DNA from 2 places in the Conexibacter sp. W3-3-2 genome. Region 2 is predicted to be linked to the other one. Evidence: riboswitches for the same ligand, from Rfam matches in the RefSeq annotation. Region 2 holds a riboswitch; the other holds the start of a gene.

Region 1 (11,038 bases), 2.4 Mb from region 2:
CCATCCCCATCCCCTTCGGGGAGGCGAGCGCCACGAGCAGGAACGCCGCGAACGCGGCCGCCCCGGACAGCAGCAGCTCCGGGAGCAGGTCCGGGTCGAGCGCGAGCGCGATCACCGGAGCGAGGACGGCGAACGGCGCGAGCAGCACGTTGGGGATCGTGCGCGTGTCGAGGTCGATGAACGTCATCGGGACGAGCAGCGTCACGAGCGCGATGCCGAGCGCGACGTCGACCGGCTCGTCCCAGCGGGCGAGGACGACGGCGGCGTAGAGCAGGCCGGTGAGCGCCTCGACCAGCGGGTAGCGGCGGCTGATCGGCTCCGCGCAGTGGCGGCAGCGGCCCCGCAGCACGAGCCACGACAGCACGGGCACGTTGTCGTAGGGGCGGACGGGCTGCTCGCACCCCGGGCACCGCGACGGCGGGTGCACGAGCGACTCCTTGCGGGGGAGCCGGTGGATGACCACGTTGAGGAACGACCCGACCGCGAGGCCGAGGACGAGGGCGAGGAGCGCGACGGCGATCATGACGCCCGGAGCATCGGCCCGGACGGACCCCGGCTTGAGCGGCCGGGGGTCCGTGCCGCGGCGGTCAGGTGCCCTTGATCTCCCGCCAGGTGTTCTGGACGATGCCCGCCGAGCCGTAGGACTGCACGCGGTCGAACGCCCCGGTGTCGAGCCGGATGTTCAGCTTGGAGGAGCCGACGACGGTCGTCGCCATGCCGTCCACGAGGACGCCCCCGGTGACCGTCGCGTTGCCCTGGGTCTGCATGATCTGCCCGGTGCTCCCGTCCTCGTTGGCGTGGTAGAGGATGCCGTAGAAGTTCGTGGTCCCGCCGAGGTACAGCGAGCCGCGGGCGATGAGGACCATGCCCGGGGCGCTCGGCGAGTTGAACTGGGTGTTGGCGGTGTACGAGCAGGTGCCGTTCTCGATGTAGACGATCGCGCCGGTCAGGCCGGCGGCCGACGGGCAGCCGGACGCGTAGTAGGTGCCGTTGGCGATCGCGGTCGCCTTCAGCCGGGCGCGGCCCTCGGCGCTCATCGCGGGCGTGTTGGCGTACCCGGTCTGCGTGATGTTCGGGCTGATCTGGAAGCTCAGCAGCCCGTTGAGGGTGGCGAGCGCGGTGCCGAGCACGCCGCCGCTGAGCTTGTGGCCCAGGCACGGGGTGAGCTCCAGCAGCGCCGGGACGCAGCGGACCGCGACGAGGCCGCTCTGGGAGGAGCCGCCCTGCGCGTCGATGAGGACCTTGCGGCCGTTGTTGGAGATGTCCAGCCGCCCGGTGATGAGCGCGCCGCGCGGCAGGTCCTCGGCCTGCTGCTGGGCGCGCACGAGCGCGACGAGCGTGCGGGTGCGCCCGCGGGCGGTCGCCTGCGCGCGGACCCACAGCTGGCCGTCGCCGTTGGCGTCGTACTGCGGCGCGGTCTGCGCGAGCTGGTCGGAGTAGAAGCTCGCGTTGTCCGGGCTGACGTTGTCGCGCACGGTCGTGGACCACTGGGTGCCCGCGTCGATGTCCGGGGAGGTGAACAGCGACAGCAGCTGCGCGGAGTCGGGGCAGCGCGCGGCCGTGCTGGTCCGCGTGCAGACCGGGTACGGGTTCACCGCCGACCCGCCGCCCGGCCAGTCCCGGGCGAGCTGGAAGATCTGCGCGGACATCGCCGCCTCGGCGAGGTTGAACGAGGACTCGCGCTGCCGGGTCGCCCCGGACTCGGCGCTCTGCACGTCGACCGACGACATCGTCGCCAGGCCGATCCCGACCATGACGGCGAGCAGCACGATCGCGGTGACGATCGCGGTGCCGTCCTCGGCGCCCAGGCGCCGTCGCAGCCGGCGGGTCATGCGACCACCGCCTGCGTGGCGGAGACGCCCTCGAGGCCGGCAGGGTCGCTGACGCGCAGCTGGATCGTGTGCGAGGTCCCGGCGGCGGCGGGCGCCGTGAAGGTGATCCCGGTGCCGACGAGCGCGCCGTTGTCGTACCAGCGGTACGTGAGCGACTCGCCCTCCGGGTCGGAGGAGGTCGAGCCGTTGAGGAGGATCCCCTGGGCGCTCGGGGTGGCGGTGAACGCCGCGGTCGGGCGGCGGTTCTGGTTGCGCAGGAAGACGCCGGTGCTCATGGTGGTCTCCGGGGGGTTGCGGGCGGTGTCGAGGTCCACGAAGAGCTCCGCGTGGACCGCGCTGATCGCGGTGAGGTCGGTCGAGTTGACGAGGAAGACGGGCCGGTCGCGGCCGCCGGCGCGGTTCACCAGCGCGGTGGCCAGGACCGTGGTCTGCGGCCAGCCGCTGCCGGGGCAGGCGGTCGTGGAGGGCACCGCGGGCGGCGTCGCGGTCGTCCACGTCTGCGTCTGCGCGACGAGCCGTGCCGCCTCGGGCTTGGCGACGTCCAGGCAGTAGCGCATCCGCTTGACGTTCAGGGCGTTGCTGCCGGCGTTCGGCCCGTTGGGGTCGACGGTCTTGAAGACGAGGTCGTAGGGCCCGGCGGCGTCGAACGCCTGCGGCTGGTCGGGGGTCGGGCTGGAGAGGTTGCGCAGGTCGCGGGCGAGCCGGTCGATCGCGGCGCGCGCCGCCTGCTGCGCGTCGATGACGTCGGAGGTCTGCCGCTGGCCGCGCGAGTAGGAGTCGTAGGTCGTGAGCGTCGCGGTGAGGATGAACGCGAAGATCACGATCGCCACCAGCAGCCCGGTGAGTGACATCTCGCCCCGCTCGGCGGCCAGGCGCGCCCGGACGGTCGCCGCGGCGCTCATCCCGACACCGGTCCGACGATCGTGCTCTCGGCCATGTACTGGTCGACCGCGGTGATCCGGTAGCTGTGCGCGACGCCGCCGGACTGCGTGTCGGTGTAGGTCAGCTCGGTGCCGGTGGCGGTGCGGTCGTAGCGGTCGGCGACGAGCGCCCCGTCGCGGTAGATCCGGTAGTAGGCGATCGAGTCGCCGAGGTCCGGGTCGGCGACCGCGGGCGCGGTCCAGCTGAGCACGCGGTTGCCGGCGCTGACCGACAGGGTCAGGCCGGTCGGTGGGTTCGGGGCGCGGTTGCCGGTGACGACGACCGCGTCGGCGGAGGCGGCGCCCTCGCGGACCGCGCCGCCGGTCGTGCGGTCCAGCGCAGCGACGTAGTAGCTGAGGGTGGGGAGCGCGGGCGGCGCGGTGTCCTGGCAGGTCGTGGTCGTGACCGGGCCGCAGACGAGCACGGGCGCGCCGACGGCGGGACGGCGGTAGACCCGGTACCCCTCGACGTCGCGCTCGGCGTTGGGGCGCCACTCGAGGTCGACGACGGCCCCGTTGCGGCCGGCGTCGAGCTGGCGCGGCGCGTACGGGGCGCGCCGGTTGACCGTGACGGTGAGCTGGCGGGCGGTGCTGAACTGCCCGAACTTGTCGAACGACTTCGCCCCGACGAGGTAGGTGCCGTCGAGCACCTCGTCGGCGTTCGGGGTGCTGCCGGAGGACACGGTGCCCAGCGGCCAGGTGAACGTCCACGCGGTCCCGGCGCCGGCCGCGTTCCCCTTCGCGGTCCCGTCGATGTACCAGGCGGCGCTCGCCGCGGCCGAGGAGGTCGTGGCGTTGAAGCCGAGGCTGGTCGCGCTCGTGACGGGGACGCTGCCCGCGGCGTTCAGCGCGGTGACGCTCGGCGCGGCGGCCATGCCGGGGTTGGCGATCGTGGTGGCCTGCAGCGCGTAGCGGCTGCCGCCGCCGGTCGCCCAGCGCACGAGCACGACGACGCGCTTGTAGTCCGAGGGCATCGCGTCGGTCCCGGCCCCCGGGCAGATCAGCAGGCAGAGGCCGACGCTGGCCTCGGTGAGGTTGTCGACCTGGCCGTCGAGGTTCAGGTCGATCCCGCAGTCCCCGACCGCGGCCCCGGCGGTGGCGGCGGCGGGCGTGCCGCTGATCGCCCCGCTGATCCCCAGGAGGGTGCCGCAGGTGGCGCTGCTGGTCGTCCCGGCGCCGGTCGCGCAGAACTGGCCGCCGTCGTGGGTGCCGGTGCCGTCGCGCGCGTCGTCGACCGCGCAGACGCCGACCGCCACGGTGTAGGTGGCGCCGCGGCGGCGGATCGTCCAGCCGCCGGACCCGAGGTTGGAGTCCGTGAGCGAGCCGGAGGCGCGCACCGCGGGTCCGACCCCGCCGGGCGTCAGCTGGTCGTACGGGACCGCACGGACCGCCTCGATGATCTCGCGCTGCAGCGACACGGCCTGCTCGCGCGTCTTGCTCGTGGTGGTGACCGCCTGGGCCATGTCGAGCATCGAGAGCGTGGCGAGCATGCCGACGAGGAGCAGCGCGGCGGCGACGAGGACCTCCACGAGCGTGAAGCCGGCCTCCTCGTCGCGCAGCCTCATGGCAGCTCCGCGAGCCGCGACTCGAGCAGGCTCGTCCGCTCCTCGGTGGTGTGCACGGCGGCGCGCGCCTTGTGCTCCTGCCCGACGAGGGCGGGGATCGCGATGCCCGCGAGGACACCGATGATGAGGAGGACGACGAGGAGCTCGACGAAGGTGAAGCCCGCCTCGTCCATGAGGGGCAGGGGCCGGTCCATGGCACGTCTGGCGTCGGCGGTCCGCGGGCGGCGGCTGAGGGGCGCGCAGTCACGTCGGCGGGCGGCCGATGCCGGCCATCCCCAGAAGTGAGGAGGCGTGCGGCCAGCGGGACGGACGCCCGGTCGCGGCGCCTATGCTGCGCGGGATGCCGGCCCGCGCCCTGACGATCACCGCCGTGCTGGCGGTGGTCGCGCTGACGCTGCGCGCCGCGATCGGCATGGAGCCGGGCCTGGACTACTTCACCGACGCGAGCCAGGCGATCGACCTGCTCGCCGCCGGGAACGTCTCCGGCTTCCTGCAGATCCAGCCGCTGATGGGCAGCTTCTCGCTGATCGTGCGCGCCCCGTTCGTGCGACTCGTGCTCTACGAGGACCTCGACGTCGTCTACTACGTCGGGGCTCTGCCCTTGCTGGCCGGCGGGATCGTGCTCGGCCTGGCGCTGCGCCGGCACCTCGAGCGGGTCGGCCAGGGGCCCGCGGTGCAGTGGCTCGTGGCCGCGCTGGCGATCCTCAACCCGCTGACGTTCCGGGCACTGCACTGGGGGCACCCGGAGGAGATCCTCGCCGGGGCGCTGTGCGTCGGGGCGGTGCTCGCCGCGCTGTGGGACCGGCGGATCCTGTCCGCGGCGCTGCTCGGCCTGGCGCTGGCCACCAAGCAGTGGGCGCTGCTGGCGGTCCTGCCGGTGCTGATCGCCACGCCGTCGCGGCGGCTGGGGGTCCTGCTCGTCGCCGGGGTGATCGCGGCGGCGCTGACGCTCCCGGGGATCCTGTCGAGCCCGCAGGCGTTCTCGTCGGTGAGCCAGAACGCGGCGCTGCAGACCGGCAGTGACGGCGTCGCGACCCCCTACAACGTGTTCTGGCCGCTGGGCTCGCGCGAGCCGACCCCGCAGGGCGACCGCTACTTCGTGCCGATCTGGGCGTCGACGATCTCGCACCCGCTGATCGTGCTCGTCGCGCTGCCGCTGTCGCTGCTGCTGTGGCGCCGGCCCGACCGCCGTCGCGACGACGCGCTGCTGCTGCTCGCGCTGCTGTTCTCGCTGCGCTGCGTGCTGGACACCTGGAACATCGACTACTACGCGGTGCCGTTCGTGCTCGCGCTGCTGTCCTGGGAGGCGGTCCGCCGGCCGGGGGTGCCGCGCCTGACGATCGCGGCGATCCTGCTGCTGTCGGTCTCCTACTGGGGCGAGCACGTCCGCTTCTACGGGCAGACGCTCGAGGACGCGCCGTGGCTGTTCGCGCTCTACATGGCGTGGGTGCTGCCGCTGACCGCCTGGCTGGCGCGCACGCTGTACCGGCCGCGGACGTGACACGGGGGCGGGCCCGAAGGCCCGCCCCGTGGAGCGACTCGGTCCTGCCGGGGGTGGGGCTACCAGCCGCCGGTGCTGTTGCAGCCGCCCTCGCCGGAGGTGTTGCAGGTGCGGGCGAAGACGCCGATGCCCGTCTTGGTGATCGTGAACGAGCGACCGTTGGAGGTCTTCGTGACGACGTAGGTCTCGGGGGTGCCGTCGTTGGAGCCGGTGACGGTGACGCCGGTGGGCAGCCCCTCGGGGTTGTCGCAGTTGTTCGGCGCCTCGGTGAGGCAGGACTCGACCATCGTCACGGCGTTGCGGACGTCGGACTTCGTCGAGGCGTCCTGACCCTTCTTCTGCTGACCGAGGAACGTCGGCAGCGCGATCGCGGCGAGGATGCCGATGATCAGGATGACGACGAGGAGCTCGATGAGCGTGAAGCCACCCTCGTCGTTGCGGAGCTTGTGCAGCATGTGGAGTGATCCTCCTGGGATCGATGGACCTGTGGTTGTGCGCGCCAGTCCGCGGGTCTTGCCGGCGGGTCCATCGTGGCCCCGGTGGCGGCCCAGCGTCCTCGTCCCGTGCTGCTGGTCGAGGCCTGTGGCTTTGCGTCCCGCCCTCGCGAGCGGTTTGCCCTTGTCACCGTGGAACTGGCTCGCTGTCCGTATCGACGGCGCGGCGCCGCTCCTTGAGCCCAGAACTGGGTATGGACGGGTGTTCTAGTCACATCGCCGAGGCCGGCGTGCCCGTCCGGCCCCGGAACGCCGACGGGGCGGGCCCGAAGGCCCGCCCCGTGGGACGACGTCGATGTCGGATGCGGTGCGGTGCTACCAGCCGCCGGTGCTGTTGCAGCCGCCCTGGCCCGAGGTGTTGCAGGTGCGGGCGAACACGCCGATGCCCGTCTTGGTGATCGTGAACGAGCGACCGTTCGCGGACTTCGTGACGACGTAGGTCTCGGGGGTGCCGTCGTTGGAGCCGGTGACCGTGACGCCGGTGGGCAGCCCCTCGGGGTTGTCGCAGTTGTTCGGCGCCTCGGTGAGGCAGGACTCGACCATCGTCACGGCGTTGCGGACGTCGGACTTCGTCGAGGCGTCCTGACCCTTCTTCTGCTGACCGAGGAACGTCGGCAGCGCGATCGCGGCGAGGATGCCGATGATCAGGATGACGACGAGGAGCTCGATGAGCGTGAAGCCACCCTCGTCGTTGCGGAGCTTGTGCAGCATGTGGAGTGATCCTCCTGGGATCGATGGACCTGTGGGTTGCCCTGCGTGCCAGCTCCGCGGGTCGATGCCGAGGGGCCCAAAGGTCCCGGTGGCGGCCCAGCGTCCTCGCTTGCGGTCGAGGCCTGTGGCTTTGCGTCCCGCCCTCACGAGCGGTTTGCCCTTGTCACCGTGGGTCTGACGAGGCTCGTATCGACCGGCCGTGCGTCGAGCTTGAGCCCAGAACTGGGTATGGACGTTCGTCCTAGTGCGCGGACCCGATCGTCGGCGGACATCTGCGACCATCGGGGCGTGCTCGCGCGTCGGCTGCTGCTGCTCCTCTCGATCCTGCTGCTGACCGCCGCGCTGAGCAGCGCGCTGACGGCCTCCTCGCGCGACGACGGCGACGACGCGCCGCCGCTGCGGCTGACGCCCCCGACCTCCCCGGACGACCGGGTCACCGCGAACCTCCCCGCCGAGCGGGCCGTCCGCGCGCGCGTCGGGGACGTCGTGGTGCTGCGCGTGCGCTCCGCCGACGCCGACCGGGCCGAGATCCGCGGGCTCGGCGTCGACGTGGCCGTCGGCTCCGGCCTCGACGGGGAGCTGCTGCTCGTCGCCGACCGGCCCGGCCGGTTCCCCGTGACGCTGCGCTACAGCGGCCGCGAGATCGGGACGCTGGCGGTCGCCGACCGGTGAGCGGGGCCACCCCCGACGTCGTGCGCCCGGCGGCGCGCGACGCCGCCCTGGACGGGCTGCGCGGGATCGCCGCCGGCTCGGTGCTCGTCTACCACGCGTGGCTGTACAAGGCCGGGACCGACCCGATGTCCTCGCGGCGCGCCGGGTTCGTCGACGGGGCGCTGCACGAGCTGCGCCTCGGCCTCGTGCTGTTCTTCGTGGTCAGCGGCTTCCTCCTGTTCTCGCCCTGGGTGCGCGCCGCGCTGGAGGGACATCCCGCGCCCCGGCTGCGCGCGTACGCGATCCGCCGCGTCGGACGGATCGTGCCCGCGTACTACCTGGCGATCCTCGGCTCGATCGTCCTGCTGTGGCCGCACGACGGCTCCCCCGGGGGTGCGCCTGCCGCCCGCCGAGGACCTCTGGCTGTTCGCGGTCTTCGGGCAGAACCTGCAGTCCTCGACGCTCCTGAAGCTCGACCCGCCGATGTGGACGCTCGCCGTCGAGGCGACGTTCTACGCGGTGCTGCCGCTCCTCGGGTGGCTCGCGCTGCGCCGGCTGACGGGGCTGTCGCCGCGCGCCGTGCTGCTGGCGGTGTGCGGCCTGTTCTTCGCGGTCGGCGTCGCGTTCAACGCCTGGCTGGTGGCGAACCCCGACCTCGACGCCTACGTGCTGTCCAAGCAGCTGCCGGCGTTCGCGACGTACTTCGCGCTCGGGATGGCGGTCGCCGTCCTCGCCCACGGCCGGACCGTCGGGCCGCGCGCCCGGGCGGTCCTCCTCCTGGCCGGCAGCGCCGCCGTCGTGATCGGGGCCTGGTGGGCCGCCGACTTCGGCCGGCTCGACGACCGCCGCCAGTGGCGGGACACCGGTGCCGCCGCCGGGTTCGCGCTCGTCCTGCTCGCCACGTGGTGCGCCGCCTCGCGCGCCCGGCTGCTCGCATGGGCGCCGCTCAGCGCGCTGGGCCGGCTCTCCTACGGCGTGTACCTCTGGCACGTGCCGCTGATGGTGTGGCTGCGGTCGGTCGGGCTGCTGCCGAGCTCGACCCTCGGCGCCACCGTCGTCGCGCTGCTGCCCACGCTGCTGGTCGCCGCGGCGAGCTGGCGCTGGGTCGAGCTGCCCGCGCAGCGCTTGGCGCGCGCCGCGTCGGCGCGCTGAGCGTCAGCCCGCGGCCGCCTGCTCCTCGGCGGCGCGCCGCGCGGCCTGCGCGTCGTGCTCCGGGATCTGCACGCCGGTCCCCTCGCACCAGGGGCAGACGACCTCGTGCGGGCTGCCCCCGAAGTTCGAGATCAGCTTCCCGGTCCCCCGGCAGGGGGAGCACGGGACGGGCTCGGGCGCTGCGGCCTGGTCGCTCACAGGTCGGCAGGCTAGCGGGCGCGGCGCCTCGTCCGTTCGTCCAGTTGGCCTCCCCCACTTGTGGTGAACGGCGAACGCGCCGATATCCCTGGTGTGCGGGACCGGATCACACACGCGCGACGGGACGAGACCGGCTTCACCCTGGTGGAGGTGCTGGTCGCCGCGACCCTGCTCATCGGCGGGCTGCTCGCGACCCTGACGCTGCTCGACAGCGGCAACCGCACGACCGCCACCTCCAAGCAGCGCGACGTCGCCAACGCCCTCGCCCAGGAGATGATCGAGCGGGCGACCGGCGGCCGGAACTCCCTGGCCCGCAACGACATGACGGACATCGACCGGCTCGCCGCCACCCCCGGTCCGGCGGACCGCCTGCGGGTCGCGCTGGACCCCGACGGGGACGCCGCCAGCACCGGCGTGACGCCGGCGACGCCGACCGCCGCGGGCGCCGCGCCGCTCAGCACGCCGCAGTCCTGGACGCTGCGCCGGCGCGGCACGACCTACACCGTCTCCTACCGTGCCTGCACCCTCTCCGACGCGTACCAGAACGTGTCCATCGCGGGCCCGTTCGACTGCCTGCGACCCGCCACCGGATCCGGGGGCTCGGGGACCGGGACGGCGGGCAGCTGCTCGCTCGAGCTGCTGCAGCCGCAGCAGCTCAATCCGATGGACCCCGGCACCCTGACGGCGCGGCTGCAGCTGCTCGGCATCACGGGCCTGAACGCGTGCGTCGGCGCCCTGCTCCCCGACCTCAGCACCGCGCTGTGCTCGGCGGTCGGGTCCAGCAACCTCGTCAACACCGTCTACAACGGGCTGCTCGGGGCCGGTGGCGGGGTCACCGGGCTGCTCGACGTGCTCGGCAGCGGCGCGAGCGTCGGCCTCTGCCCGCCCACGCAGGTCGAGACCGCCCTGAGCGGCGCGCAGGCGTCGATCGCCACGACCACCCGGCTCGCGGTCACCGTCGCGTGGACCGGCTTCGACGGGCGGGCCCGCTCGATCTCCCAGACCGCGCTCGTGCGCCGGCCGGTGTCGTGATGCGCGCGCGACTGCGGGACGAGCGCGGACTCACCCTCGTCGAGCTGCTCGTCGGCATGACGCTCGGCATCCTCGTGCTCGGCGCCGTCCTCACCGGCTTCGAGCGGTTCGCCGGCGCGCAGCAGACCGCGAGCGAGGCGACCGCCGCCCAGGACACCGCCCGTGCCCAGGTCCGCGCGACCGTGGCCGAGCTGCGCGAGGCGCGGGTCGCCACCGGGCAGATCGGCCCGATCCCGGCCGGCTGGACGGTCACGCGCAGCGACCTCGTCTTCGCCACCTACGTGCCGTCCGGGGCCACGAGCGTCCCCGGCTGGGTGCGCTACTGCACGCTCACCAGCGGCACGACGTCCTCCCTGGTGCGGGCCAGCCGCGCCGGCGACACCTGGGTCGCCCCCGGAGCGTGCGCCGCGACCGGCGGCACCGGCGGATGGACCCACCAGGTCGTGCTGCGCGACCTGCTCCAGCAGCCCGGCCAGCTCTTCGACTACGCGTCCGACGCCTGCGTCGGCGCGACCTGCCTGCCGGCCGCCGCCGACGTGCGCGCCGTCGGGATCCGCGTCGCCGTCGCCCGCAGGGTCGGATCCACCGGGCTCGGCACCGTCGTGCGCGGCGCCGTCTCGTTCCGCAACCGTCCCGCCACGTGAAGCAGGAGTTCCCCGTGCCCGCTGCTCTCCCCCACCGCCTGCGCGACGAGTCCGGGATGGCGCTCGTCCCGGTCATCTCGCTGCTGGCCGTCATGGTCATGCTCGGCCTCGCGCTGCTGGCGCTCACCGACACGCAGACGCGCGAGGCGCGCGCCCAGCGCGGCGCCGACGCCGCCCAGGCGCTCGCCGAGGGCGTCGTGGCCGCCACCGCCGGGGCGCTGGCGAGCAACTCGACCGCCGCCGACTGGCCGACCTCGGGCAGCTGCCAGAACGTGACCGGCACGCTCGCCCAGACCACGACCGCGTCCGCTGCCACGCTCGAGGGCCGCATCACCACC
Region 2 (11,038 bases):
CGTGTCCGCCGGGTCGATCGTGAGCGTCACCCGTCCACCGGCCGGCGTGAACCGCACCGCGTTGGCGACGAGGTTCAGGAGGACCTGACGGAGCCGACCGGGGTCGCCGGTGACGTGGTCCGGCACCCCGGGCGCGACCTCGACCGCGAGCGTCACGTCGGCCCGCTCCGCGTCCGCCCGCAGCAGCGCGACGACCCCGGTGGCGCAGTCACGCGGGGAGAACGCCAGCTCCTCGAGCACGACCTTTCCCGCCTCGAGCTTCGACACCTCGAGGATGTCGTCGATCACCCGCAGCAGGTGGTCGCCGCTGCTGCGGATCACCTCGGCCTGCCCGCGCTGGTGCTCGTCTGTGAGACCGTCGGCCAGGAGTGCGCTCATGCCGACGACCGCGTTCATCGGCGTGCGGATCTCGTGGGACATGGTGGCCAGGAACGCGGCCTTCGCGTCCGTCGCCGCCTCCGCATCGGCGCGGGCCCGGCGCAGGTCCTCCGCCTGCGCGGCGAGCCGACCGGCCAGCCGGCGCCAGCGCTCGGCGATCCGGCCGACGACGACGAACGCCGCGCTGGTCAGCAGCCCGGCGAGGAGCACGAGCCACGGGGCGAGGCGGCTGCCGACCGGGACGAAGCCGGTCTCCGCCACGTAGCGGACCTCCCAGGTGCGCCCGGGCATCGCGACGCGGGCGCGCCGCTCGTACGCGACGTCGGGATCGCCGAGCGGCCGCGGTGCACCGTCGGGCCGGACGCCCGCGGTGGAGTGCAGCAGGGCGCCGCCGCCGTCGCGCACCTCGAACGCCAACGGGCTCCGCGTCGGCCCGAGCAGGCCGCGCATGAACTGCTCGGCCCGGAACGCCGCCGTCAGCCACCCGTCGAGCTCGCCGCGGCGCCGCACGGCGACGTAGGCGATGAAGCCCGCCTCCGCGTTGGCGCTGCCGGAGAGCTGCAGGCGGGGACTCAGCACCGCCTGGCTCGTGCGGCCGGCCTCGAGCATGGCGGTCCGCCGTCGCGGCTCGCGCATCATGTCGACGCCGAGCACCACCTGGTTCTCGGCGGTGAACGGCGCGACCCACTCGATCGGCGAGTGGATCGGGGTGACGCCCGCCGCGTCGGCGGGCACCTGCAGGCGGTAGTCGCGCATCGTGCGCAGCACCACCAGCCCTGCCGGGGCGGGCTCAGCGCGCACGCGCGCGAGGAACGCGGACAGCTCCGCGTCCGGGACCGCCCGGGCGAAGCTCAGCGACTTGAAGCCCGGGTAGCGCTCGTCGAGTGCGAGCGTGTCGACGTAGCGCCGCCAGTCGGTCCGCGTCACCTCGTTGGACGCGCGGAACAGGCCGATGCCCCCGCGCAGCACCTGCACGTAGGCGGTCATGCGCTGCTCCAGCGCGACGTCGATCCGCTCGGCCTCGGCGTCGAAGCGGGTGCGCTGGTGCGTGTCCACCGCCCGGTGCGTGAGCCACGCGGCGAGCAGCGAGGCGAGGACCAGCACGAGCGCGACCAACGCCCTGACGGGCTGGCCGCCCGTGTGCGGTCGTTGCTTTCCGAGCTCCTGCACCCTCGCCGGTCCCCTTCCCCGCGGCCCCGAGGGCCCTACGGTAGACGTCGCAGGGCGCCTGCGCCACCTGTCTCGTCGACGGGTGACACGGCGCCCCGGGGGTGCGGCGGGCTACTTCGCGAGCGCGCGCTCGATCGCGGACTTGATCTCCGGATCGTCGGGCTTGACCTTCGTCGCCCAGCGCGCGACGAGCTTGCCGTCGCCGTCGACGAGGTACTTCGTGAAGTTCCAGACCGGCGGCTTGGAGCCCGGCTGGCGGTTGAGGTCCTCCCACAGCGGGTGCGGGTCGGCGCGGACGCTCATCTTCGCGGTGACGGGGAAGGTGACGCCGTAGTTGCGGCGGCAGACCTCGCCGGTGGCGACGGCGTCGTCGTGCTCCTGGCCGGCGAAGTCGGCCGACGGGCAGCCGAGGATCTGGAGGCCCTGGTCCTGGTAGGTGGCGTAGAGCTCCTGCAGCCCCTCGAACTGCGGGGTGTAGCCGCACTTGCTCGCCGTGTTGACGATCAGGGTCGGCTTGCCGCGCAGGGTGGACAGGTCGAGCGTCCCACCCTCGAGCAGCTCCACCTCGTGGGCGTAGACGTCGGTCGGCGCGTCCAGCGTCTTGGAGCGCTTGAAGTACATCTTCAGCGTGTCGAAGGCCATGTGAGGACGTTACGCGATGCCCCCGCGGGCGGTTCACCCCGCGGGATCGTGCAGCGCCCCGGCGAGCGCCCGGACCGCCACGACGGCGGAGACCGGCAGCGGCCCGTACAGGTGCGGGAAGAGCCCGTCTGCGTCCGGCGCGGGCTCGTCGACGATCGGCAGTCCGGCGGGGCGCACGGTCAGCACGACGAGGTGGTCGTGCGGCGGCGGGTAGAAGCGCGCGACGACCCCGGCGAGCTGCTCGGGGCGGCAGAGGTGGATGAACGGCGCCGGGGAGCCGTCGGGCTGCGGCGGGATCGCGTACTCGCCGGTCGTGCCGGCGGCGTCCCAGGCGTCGGCGCTCGTGACGTGCAGGAGGTCGTCCATGGTCAGTCGGCCTCCCCGGCGAGCCGGCCGGGAGCGGCGGGCGGCCCGTCGTCGTCGGAGGTCGCGTCGCCGTCCGCGTCGGGCCGCGCGACCGCCGGGATCGGCACGCCGCGCATCAGCAGCCACGCGAGCCAGCCGCCGAGCGCGAACAGCGGCAGGCCCATCGCCACGCGCGCGACGCCGAGCGCGACGAGCGCGTCGGCGAGGTACAGCGGCAGCTGTACCGCGAGCCGGCCGACGAACACGCCGACGAACACCCAGGAGGCGCGCGTCGCGACGCGCAGGTACGCGGGGTCCTCCCGCCAGGCGGCGAGCGGGTTGCCGCCCGCGACCGCCACGGCGACGTAGCCCGCGAGCGGGCGGCGGAGCGTGATCGACACCGCGAACGCGGCCGCGTAGCCCGCGTTGGCGAGCAGGCCCGGGAGGAAGAAGTTCTCCGCCTTGCCGGTGCGCGCCGCGATGAACGCCGCGAACCCGACGCCGATCAGGCCGCTGAGCGCGTACTGGACGGTCTGCCCGCGCACGATCCGGGCGAGCGCGAGGACGAGCGCGAGCGCGACGGCGACGATCGCCGCGAGCGTCGTGTCCCCGCCCGACGCGGTCGACGCCGCGACGAACGCGGCGGCGGGCAGCGCCGACTCGGCGATGCCGAGCGGCCCGCCGATCGCGTCGGCGAGTGCGGAGGGCGGCGCCTCGGAGGGACGGGTCTGGGCGTCGGGCGGGTCGGGCACGATGGGGGCATCATGGCGCAGATCCCCGAGATCCCCGCCGCCCTCGCCCGGCGGATGGCGCTGCACGCCCAGGGTCTGGGGGCGCAGACCCCCGCAGGCTGGGGCCCGCGGGACGGGGACGGCGCCGCGCGGATCGCCCGCGTGGTGCAGCGCATCGGGTGCCTGCAGCTGGACCCGGTCTCGACCGTCGCGCGCTCGCCGCTGCTCGTGCTCCACGCGCGGCTCGGGGCGATCGACGAGGCGGCGCTGCACGAGGCGGCGTACGGGCGGCGCGCGCTCTTCGAGTACTGGTGCCACGAGGCGTCGCTGTGCTGGACCGGGGACCTGCCGTTCCACCGTCACCGCATGCGCCGGTGGCTGGCGCAGTCCTCGCCGCGCGCCGCGCGCGCCCGCGCCTTCCTCGCCGAGAACGCCGCGTTCGCCCGCTCCGTGGTCCGGACGCTGCGGCAGGCGGGCCCGCTGCCGGCCGCGGCGCTCGAGGACCGCTCGGCGGCGCCGTGGCGTCACGGGCACTGGACCGACGAGGTCTCCGGCCGCCAGACGGTGGCGCGGATGCTCGACCTGCTGTGGCTGACCGGGAAGGTCGGGGTCGCCGACCGCGGCCCGTCCCCGACCGCGACGAGCGCGCGGCGCTGGGACCTGCTGGAGCGGTGCCTGCCCGACGACCTGACCGACGTCGCGCCGATCCCGTCGTCGCGCATCACCCGTCGGGCGGTCGAGCGTGCCGTCGGCATGCTCGGCGTCGCGCGCGGCCCCGACGTCCGCGCGCACTTCACCCGCAACCGCTACGACGACCTGCCCGGCACGCTCGCCGCGCTGAGCGGGCCGCGCGGTCCGCTCACCGCGGTGGCGGTCCGCGGCGACGACGGCGAGCTGCTGCGCGGCCCGTGGTACGCGCGTCGCGAGGATCTCGCGACCGCCTCCGCCCTCGAGCCCGGCACGCGCCGGCTGGCGCTCTCCCCGTTCGACAACGTCCTCTGCGACCGCGCGCGCACCGCGACGCTGTTCGGCTTCGACCACCGGCTGGAGATCTACGTGCCGCCCCCGAAGCGCCGCTGGGGCTACTACGTGCTGCCGATCCTCGACGGCGAGCGGCTCGTCGCCCGCGCCGACGCCGCCCACGACCGCGAGAGCGGGGTGCTGCGGGTCCACACGCTCCACCTGGAGGATCGCGGCGCCCGGGGCGCGGCGCAGGAGGCGCTCAACGCGCTCGCGCGCCTGCGCGGCGCGCGCGACGTGCGCATCGAACGGGTCGCCTGAGGGTTACGGTTCTCACCATGAGCCGCCCCGCACGCATCCTCGCCGTGGCCGCCGCGACCGCCCTCGTGGCGACCGGGACGTCCGCGACCGCCGCCACCGGCGGGCCGACGCCGCTGGCCCCGTCCAACGGCAAGAGCCTCACCGCCGGGAAGGCGTTCACCTTCAAGGTCCGCTCGCGGGGGCAGGGCGCCGTCTTCCTGAAGGTCTCCAAGTCCAAGAAGAAGGGCAAGGACGGCACGCTCGCCGCCAAGGACGACCTCTACTTCCGCAAGATGGGGAAGAAGGGCTCGACGTTCTCGAAGAAGACCGAGACCTACAGCGCCCTGGAGGACTACTTCCTCAACAAGCCGGGCCGCTACTACTGGCAGGCCTACCGGATCGACTGCGCCGCGCAGAGCGACTGCAACGTCGAGGGCGCGATCCGGTCGTTCCGCATCCGCTGAGGGCGCCCGCGAACGACGACGGCCCGGTCGCGCGGGGCGCGACCGGGCCGTGACGGTGCCGCCGGGTCCTAGCGGCCGCCGAGCAGCGCGCCGACGAACGGCAGGTTGCCCAGCAGGTTGTTGATGAAGCTCCCGAAGCCCGGGACGACGCCGCTGAGGTTCGGGATCAGGCTGCCGAGGCTCGGCATCGAGACGTTGACCGAGCCGTCGAGCTGCGCAGCGGTCTCGACGTCCGCGTCGATCTCGCCGCCGGCGTTCGGGGCGGCCGCCGCGGCCGGCTTCAGCGCGGTGATGATCTGCTGGATCGAGCCGGCGATGCTCGTGGACATCTGCGCCACGCCGTCGGTGACGGTCTTCAGGATCTGGCCGACGGAGGCGAGCGCCTGGGTCATCGGGGCCTGCGCCGCGGTCGGCAGCGTCGGGATCAGCGCGGACATGCGCTGCGTGAGCAGGTCGATCGCCTGGGTGGTCGTGTCCATGACCGTCTTGACGATGTTCGCGACGCGGACGGGCATCTGGTCGACCGGGATGTCGGCGAGCTCGTCGAGCGTCGACGGGGTCTGCGCGGCGAGCGCGGCGAGCGCCTGGGACGCGAGCGCCTGGAGCTCCGGGTCCTTGAGCTTGTCGAGGAGGGTCGTCAGCGACTGGACGACCGCGTCGCGGCTGGCGACGCTCGACGGCAGCGCGCCGGCGAGGGAGAGCTGGAGGCGTCCGTCGGTGTCGACGAGCAGGTCGACGTAGGCGCCGGCGGCCTGCGACTGGGCGGCACCGGCGGCGGTGAGGGCCCAGATCGCGCGCTCGGCCGACGCATCACCGGTGACGCGCAGGGCGAGGCGGCGGGCGTCGCGGGCGGCGGTGGTGGTCTCGCGGCGGACGACCTTGAGGACCTTGAGCGCGGCGCCGTCGCGGCCGGCCTCGATGTGGGCGGACAGCTTCGCGGTGGCGGTGCTGGCCTTCTTGAGGTGGCTGGCGACGTCGATCGTGGCGCTCGCGCTGGCGGTGGCCTTGACGTCGGCGTTGGCGACCTGGGCGGTCGCCGGGACGATCGCGACGGCGGCGAGGGCCGTGGCGGCGAGGCGGGACATGCGGGTCATCTGGGTGCTCCTTCTCGGGCGACTGGGCGACCTCCGGGCGGAGGCCCCTGGTTTTGCGACCCCGTCTCACGACGGGTGTGCCTTGGACCGAGGCGCGTGATGTGCCTCACCACTGCAGAGGGGGGTGGCGGGGCGAATGTCAGGCCCCGCCGCGAAGGTGGCGCGTCGGCGTTACTCGACGGTGATGGCGACGACGTCCTCGCTGGCCTCGCCGGTGACCTCACCGGAGCCGACCGCGTTCCCCGGGGCGGTCGCCGCCGTGGTCGCGGGAGCGGGGGTCGTCGCCGTGGCGGCGGGATCGGCCGCCCCGCCCGTCGGGCTCTCCTCGACGTCGACGCCGCTGACGTCGGGCTCGGGCTCGGGTGCCGCCGCCGGGGTGGCGGGAGTGCTCGCGGCCTGCCGGTGGCGGTCGTCACGGGCCTGCTCGAGCGTCCGGGCGCGGGCCTGGGCGCGGGCGTCGCGGGCGGCGGCGCGGCGGGCGCGCTCGCGGCGCGCGGCGCGCGCGTCGGCGCGGCGCTGTGCCGCGGCGCGCTGCGCGGCGTCGGCCTCGCGAGCGGCGGCCACCGGATCGGGGTCCGGGCTCGCAGCGGCCCGGTCGTCCGCGGCGGGCCGGGACTCGGCGCGCTCGACGACGGCGGGGCGGTCGCGGTCGCGCTCGGGGGCGGGCGGGTGCGTGACGGAGTAGGACCCGGCGCCGACGACGCCGATGGTCGCGCAGACGGCGGCGCACTTCGCCGCGACGCCCGCCCCGCCGAAGATCCCGCCGAGCAGGCCGGCGGCGCCGGCCCCGCCCGTGGCCGTCGCCGCCCCGGCGGCGCCCGCCGCCCCGGCGCCCGCGGCGCTGCCCGCCAGCGCGAGCGCGGGCCCGAGCGGGAACAGCGCGGCGAGCTCGGCACGCCCGGCGCGCAGCTTCGTGCGGGCCTCGTAGGCGGCCTGCCGCGCGGCGGCGGAGGAGATGTCGAGCGTCTCGCCGATCTCGTCGAACGACAGCCCGGCGAGCTCGTGCAGCACCAGGGCGCTGCGGCTGCGCTCGGGCAGGGCGCGCAGGTCGCCGAGCAGCTCGGCGAGGTCGGCGCGCGTGTCGACGCGGTCGGGCCGCGGCGACGGCAGCAGCGCGAGGACCGTGTCGTCCCCCGCGGTGGCCGGCGGGCGCCGGCGCAGGACGGCGAGCGCCTCGCGGTGGGCGATCCGGTAGAGCCAGGCGCGCAGGGCGTGCGGGCGGGCGCGCCCGTCGGCGAGGGCGCGCAGCGCGGCCGCCAGCGCGGACTGGGCGGCGTCCTCGGCGTCGTGGTGCTGCAGCACGATCGTGCGGCAGTACCGCTCCAGCGGCGCGCGGTAGCGGTCGTGGATGGCGGCGAGCGCGCCCTCGTGGCCGCGGGCGGCGGCCCGGACGAGGAACTCGTCGGAGGCTGCGCGCCAGCGGCGCGGGGGCCGGTCCGGCCGGGAGCGTCCGGGGGTCTCGAAGCCGTCGGGACGTGTGGGAGCGAGCGCCATCGTCCCGCGCTATCGGCACGGGAGGGCCCGAACTTCAGCGCGTTGGCGCGCGGCCCGGCGGATGCCCGATGGGGACCTCTACAGGCCGGGCGGGTGCCGGACGGTGAATCCGGCGGTGCTGCGGCTGGCGGTCTGCCAGCGGGAGCCGCGCTCGCGCAGGCCGCTGGTGTCGAACCGCAGGCCGCCGACGGTCATCCAGGCGTGCTCGCCGTTGGCGTAGATCGTGATCCACTTGCCCGGGCCCGGCTTGCCCCACTTCGCGAGTGCGCCGCTGACCATCGGGGCGTCGATCAGCCCGGCGGACGCGAACGCGAACGAGATCGAGCCGGAGCAGTCGTAGCCGCTGTCGACCCAGGTCTCGCCGGCGAGCCGGCCGTGCCCGCCGCCGTAGATGTACGGCTTGGTGGCGACCTGGTTGGCCGCGCGGATGATCGCGGCGACCTCCGGCGGGGCGCTCGGCGGCACGGTCGCGATGCCGCCGGAGGCGAGGGTCGCGGTGTCGACGATGCTGCGGTCCGGGTCGGCCAGCTCGCCCTCGGGCGTCTTGAACGCCTGGCGCAGCTCGGCGGCGATCTCCGCGTCGGTCGGGGCGCCCTCGGCGACGCGCGTGCCGTCGCTGCCGCCGTCCCCGCGCGGCGCCGCGGTCGTCCCGGTCGCCGACGCGGGTGCGGGCGCGTCCGGGGCGTCGCTCGGGCTCGAGGTCGGCAGGCTGATCGGGGAGAGCTCGGGCGCCTCGATCGTGAACCGGGCGATGCGCTCCGGCTTCTCCGAGGCGCCGCAGCCGGCGGCGCCGAGGGCGACGGCGCAGGCGAGCGCGACGATCGGGACGCGACGGATGGACGACACGGTGGGCAGTATGCCTCGCGCACGCGACGCGTGACGCCGGTACGGTCGCGTCCGTGTCCCGGAGGGGGAGATCCGTCACCGCGCCGCTCGGTCGCGGCGGTCGCTCAGGGCCCGACGGTCACGGGCACCGGCTCGGTCGCGCCGTCGGGCGCGACGCGGTAGGTGCCGTCGGGCAGCTCGCCGGCGGGCGTCTGGCGGGTCTCGCCGGGCTTCACGACCACGCGCACCGTGGTGGGGGCGCCGTCGAGCGTCACGCCGTGCGGGCGGCCGTCCTGCGCGGAGACGCGCAGGGTCACGTCCTCGCCGGAGGGCACGGTCGTCGGCGTGACCTGCAGGCCGTCGGCCGCGAAGACCACGTCGACCGTGGTGCCCGCCGGGGTCGGTTCGTCGTCCCCGCAGCCCGCCGCGACGAGGGCCGGGAGCGCAAGAACGAGCAGGGCGCGACGTTGCAGCACGAACACGGTCGAATCGTAGGACAGAAACCTTGGACAGACGTCCAGCTTTCCACTACTGTACGCGACCGTTCACCGCGTTCATCGCACCAGGGAGCCACACCACATGAAGCGCATCACCCTGACCGCCGCGCTGGCCGCGCTGGCGATCGTGCCCGTCGGGCCCGTCGCCGCCGCCACCGCCGCCGGTCCGACGGCCTCGTCGGCCGCCACGAAGAAGCCGGCCAAGAAGAAGGCGACGAAGAAGAAGGCGACCAAGAAGGTCACGAACTTCACCGTCTGCCGCCGCGGTTGCCCGTTCAGCTCGATCCAGAAGGCCGTCGACGCCGCCCCCGCGGGCGCCACGGTGAAGATCAAGCCGGGCACCTACACCGAGGGTGTCGACGTCAAGGACACCAAGGACAACCTGAAGATCATCGGCCTCGGCACGAAGCCCGAGGAGGTCGTCCTCGAGGGCAAGGGCGCCAAGCGCCCCGACGGCAACCCCGCCCAGAACGGCATCTTCGTCGACGGCGCCGACAACGTCGAGATGCGCAACATGACCGCGCAGAACTTCCCGGCCAACGGCTTCTTCGTCCGCAACTGCGACGGCTACGTGATGGACCGCCTGATCGCCGGCTTCAACCGCGCCTACGGCCTCTACGCGTTCAACTGCATCGGCGGCCGCATGACCTACTCAAGGGCTACGGCCACGGCGACTCCGCCTTCTACATCGGGCAGACCCCGTTCCAGGAGAAGCCCAAGCCGTCGCTGATCAGCCACGTCGAGGGCTACGAGAACGTCCTCGGCTACTCCGGCACGAACTCGAAGTACGTGACGATCCAGTTCTCCGAGTTCTACAACAACGGTGCGGGCGTGGCCCCGAACACGCTCGGCTCGGAGAAGTTCCCGCCGGCCCAGGACGGCAAGGTCACCGACAACCTCGTCTACTGGAACAACTTCAACTACTTCAAGGCCGGCTCGAAGGTCAAGCCGCTGCCGGCCGCGACCGGCTCGTTCCAGTACCCGACCGGCGTGGGCATCGTCCTGCTCGGCACCACGAACTGGGACGTCCGCGCGAACCTCGTCTTCGGCAACTTCAAGTGGGGCATCATGACGGTGTCCGACCCGACCTACGCGCCGGCGACGAACCGCAACAACAAGGTCCGCTTCAACGTCATGGGCGCCGCCTACGACGACGCCAACGGCACCGACGTCTGGAACGACGGCGCCGGGAGCGGGAACTGCTGGGAGAACCAGTCGGCGGGGACCACCTACGACGCGGGGGCGCTGCCGCAGCCGCTGCTGTACCCGGGCTGCAACAACCCGCAGAACGCCACCGACCTCGCCCAGGTCGCCGAGGTGGCCGACTACCTGACCAAGACCGAGGCGCAGGAGGAGTCGTGGAAGAAGCATCCGCACCCGCCGCGCGCCGACCGCACGCCCATCGACGGGCAGGGAGGCTGAACCCGCATGAGCAACGAGCAGCGCACGAAGCGGACCGCGTCCCTGGCGCTCGTCGCGATCACGGGGCTGGCGCTCGGCGCGCCGGCCCTGGCCGCGGCACCCAAGACGTACTCCATCCAGCACGGCGCCGAGGAGTTCATCCCGGCGGGCGGCGCGAAGAAGAAGTCCAAGAAGGACGGTGCCGGTGACCCGGTGCTGACGATCAACGCCGGCGACAGCGTGAAGTTCGTGTGGCCCGACGACATCGGGGACACCCACGACTTCGCCTACTCCAAGGGCGGCAAGATCCAGTGGCAGTCCGAGCCGTTCGCGACCGGTGCCACCGTGACGATCGGGCCGAAGTCCAAGAACAAGGACATCAAGGGCAAGTCGCTGAAGAAGGTCATCAGCAAGCCCGGGACGTACAAGATCTACTGCACGTTCCACTCCGGCACGATGAAGATGAAGCTCGTCGTCAAGAAGGCCTCCTAGGAGGGCGGCGTGAACCTCGATCGCCGAGCGTTCCTCGGAGCGGGTGCGGGCGCGTTCGTCTGCACCCTCGCCGGGCAGCAGATCGCCTCCGACGGGCCCGAGCCCGACCTGGAGAAGCTCTCGGCCGGGATCGAGGTCCCGCCGAAGGTCCGCGCCTCCGCGCGGCAGAACCCGCTCACCCCCGCCCAGACGCCGACCCCGGCGCCGGGCGGGACCCGGCGGGAGTACTGGATCGTCGCGACGAA

The links. A riboswitch is a leader RNA that binds a small molecule or an ion and turns the genes downstream of it on or off. The one in region 2 is predicted to bind cyclic di-GMP.
Region 1: linked by a shared signal. The riboswitch ahead of GKE82_RS30330 (type IV pilin protein) and the one ahead of GKE82_RS12870 (hypothetical protein) in region 2 are both predicted to bind cyclic di-GMP.

Annotation. Positions count from the first base shown of each region.
Region 1 is NZ_WLYW01000001.1:269,957-280,994, reverse strand. It holds gene GKE82_RS01380 (A24 family peptidase) at 1-523, opposite strand, end outside; gene GKE82_RS01375 (hypothetical protein) at 588-1,832, opposite strand; gene GKE82_RS01370 (PilW family protein) at 1,829-2,734, opposite strand; gene GKE82_RS01365 (fibronectin type III domain-containing protein) at 2,731-4,317, opposite strand; gene GKE82_RS01360 (prepilin-type N-terminal cleavage/methylation domain-containing protein) at 4,314-4,511, opposite strand; gene GKE82_RS01355 (glycosyltransferase 87 family protein) at 4,658-5,818, shown strand; gene GKE82_RS30330 (type IV pilin protein) at 5,878-6,273, opposite strand; cyclic di-GMP riboswitch class I at 6,357-6,445, opposite strand; gene GKE82_RS30325 (type IV pilin protein) at 6,628-7,023, opposite strand; cyclic di-GMP riboswitch class I at 7,111-7,192, opposite strand; gene GKE82_RS27680 (hypothetical protein) at 7,312-7,695, shown strand; partial or broken gene GKE82_RS31155 (acyltransferase family protein) at 7,692-8,051, shown strand; gene GKE82_RS01335 (acyltransferase) at 8,068-8,826, shown strand; gene GKE82_RS01330 (hypothetical protein) at 8,830-9,024, opposite strand; gene GKE82_RS01325 (hypothetical protein) at 9,175-10,056, shown strand; gene GKE82_RS01320 (PilW family protein) at 10,056-10,700, shown strand.
Region 2 is NZ_WLYW01000001.1:2,645,706-2,656,743, reverse strand. It holds gene GKE82_RS12900 (CHASE domain-containing protein) at 1-1,548, opposite strand, end outside; gene GKE82_RS12895 (glutathione peroxidase) at 1,660-2,190, opposite strand; gene GKE82_RS12890 (DUF952 domain-containing protein) at 2,224-2,556, opposite strand; gene GKE82_RS12885 (DUF3159 domain-containing protein) at 2,559-3,287, opposite strand; gene GKE82_RS12880 (DNA glycosylase AlkZ-like family protein) at 3,300-4,547, shown strand; gene GKE82_RS12875 (hypothetical protein) at 4,565-4,990, shown strand; gene GKE82_RS12870 (hypothetical protein) at 5,059-6,084, opposite strand; cyclic di-GMP riboswitch class I at 6,099-6,176, opposite strand; gene GKE82_RS12865 (RNA polymerase sigma factor) at 6,256-7,578, opposite strand; gene GKE82_RS12860 (hypothetical protein) at 7,657-8,424, opposite strand; gene GKE82_RS12855 (cupredoxin domain-containing protein) at 8,529-8,885, opposite strand; gene GKE82_RS12850 (pectinesterase family protein) at 8,983-9,630, shown strand; gene GKE82_RS12845 (hypothetical protein) at 9,690-10,322, shown strand; gene GKE82_RS12840 (plastocyanin/azurin family copper-binding protein) at 10,329-10,793, shown strand; gene GKE82_RS30790 (multicopper oxidase domain-containing protein) at 10,803-11,038, shown strand, end outside.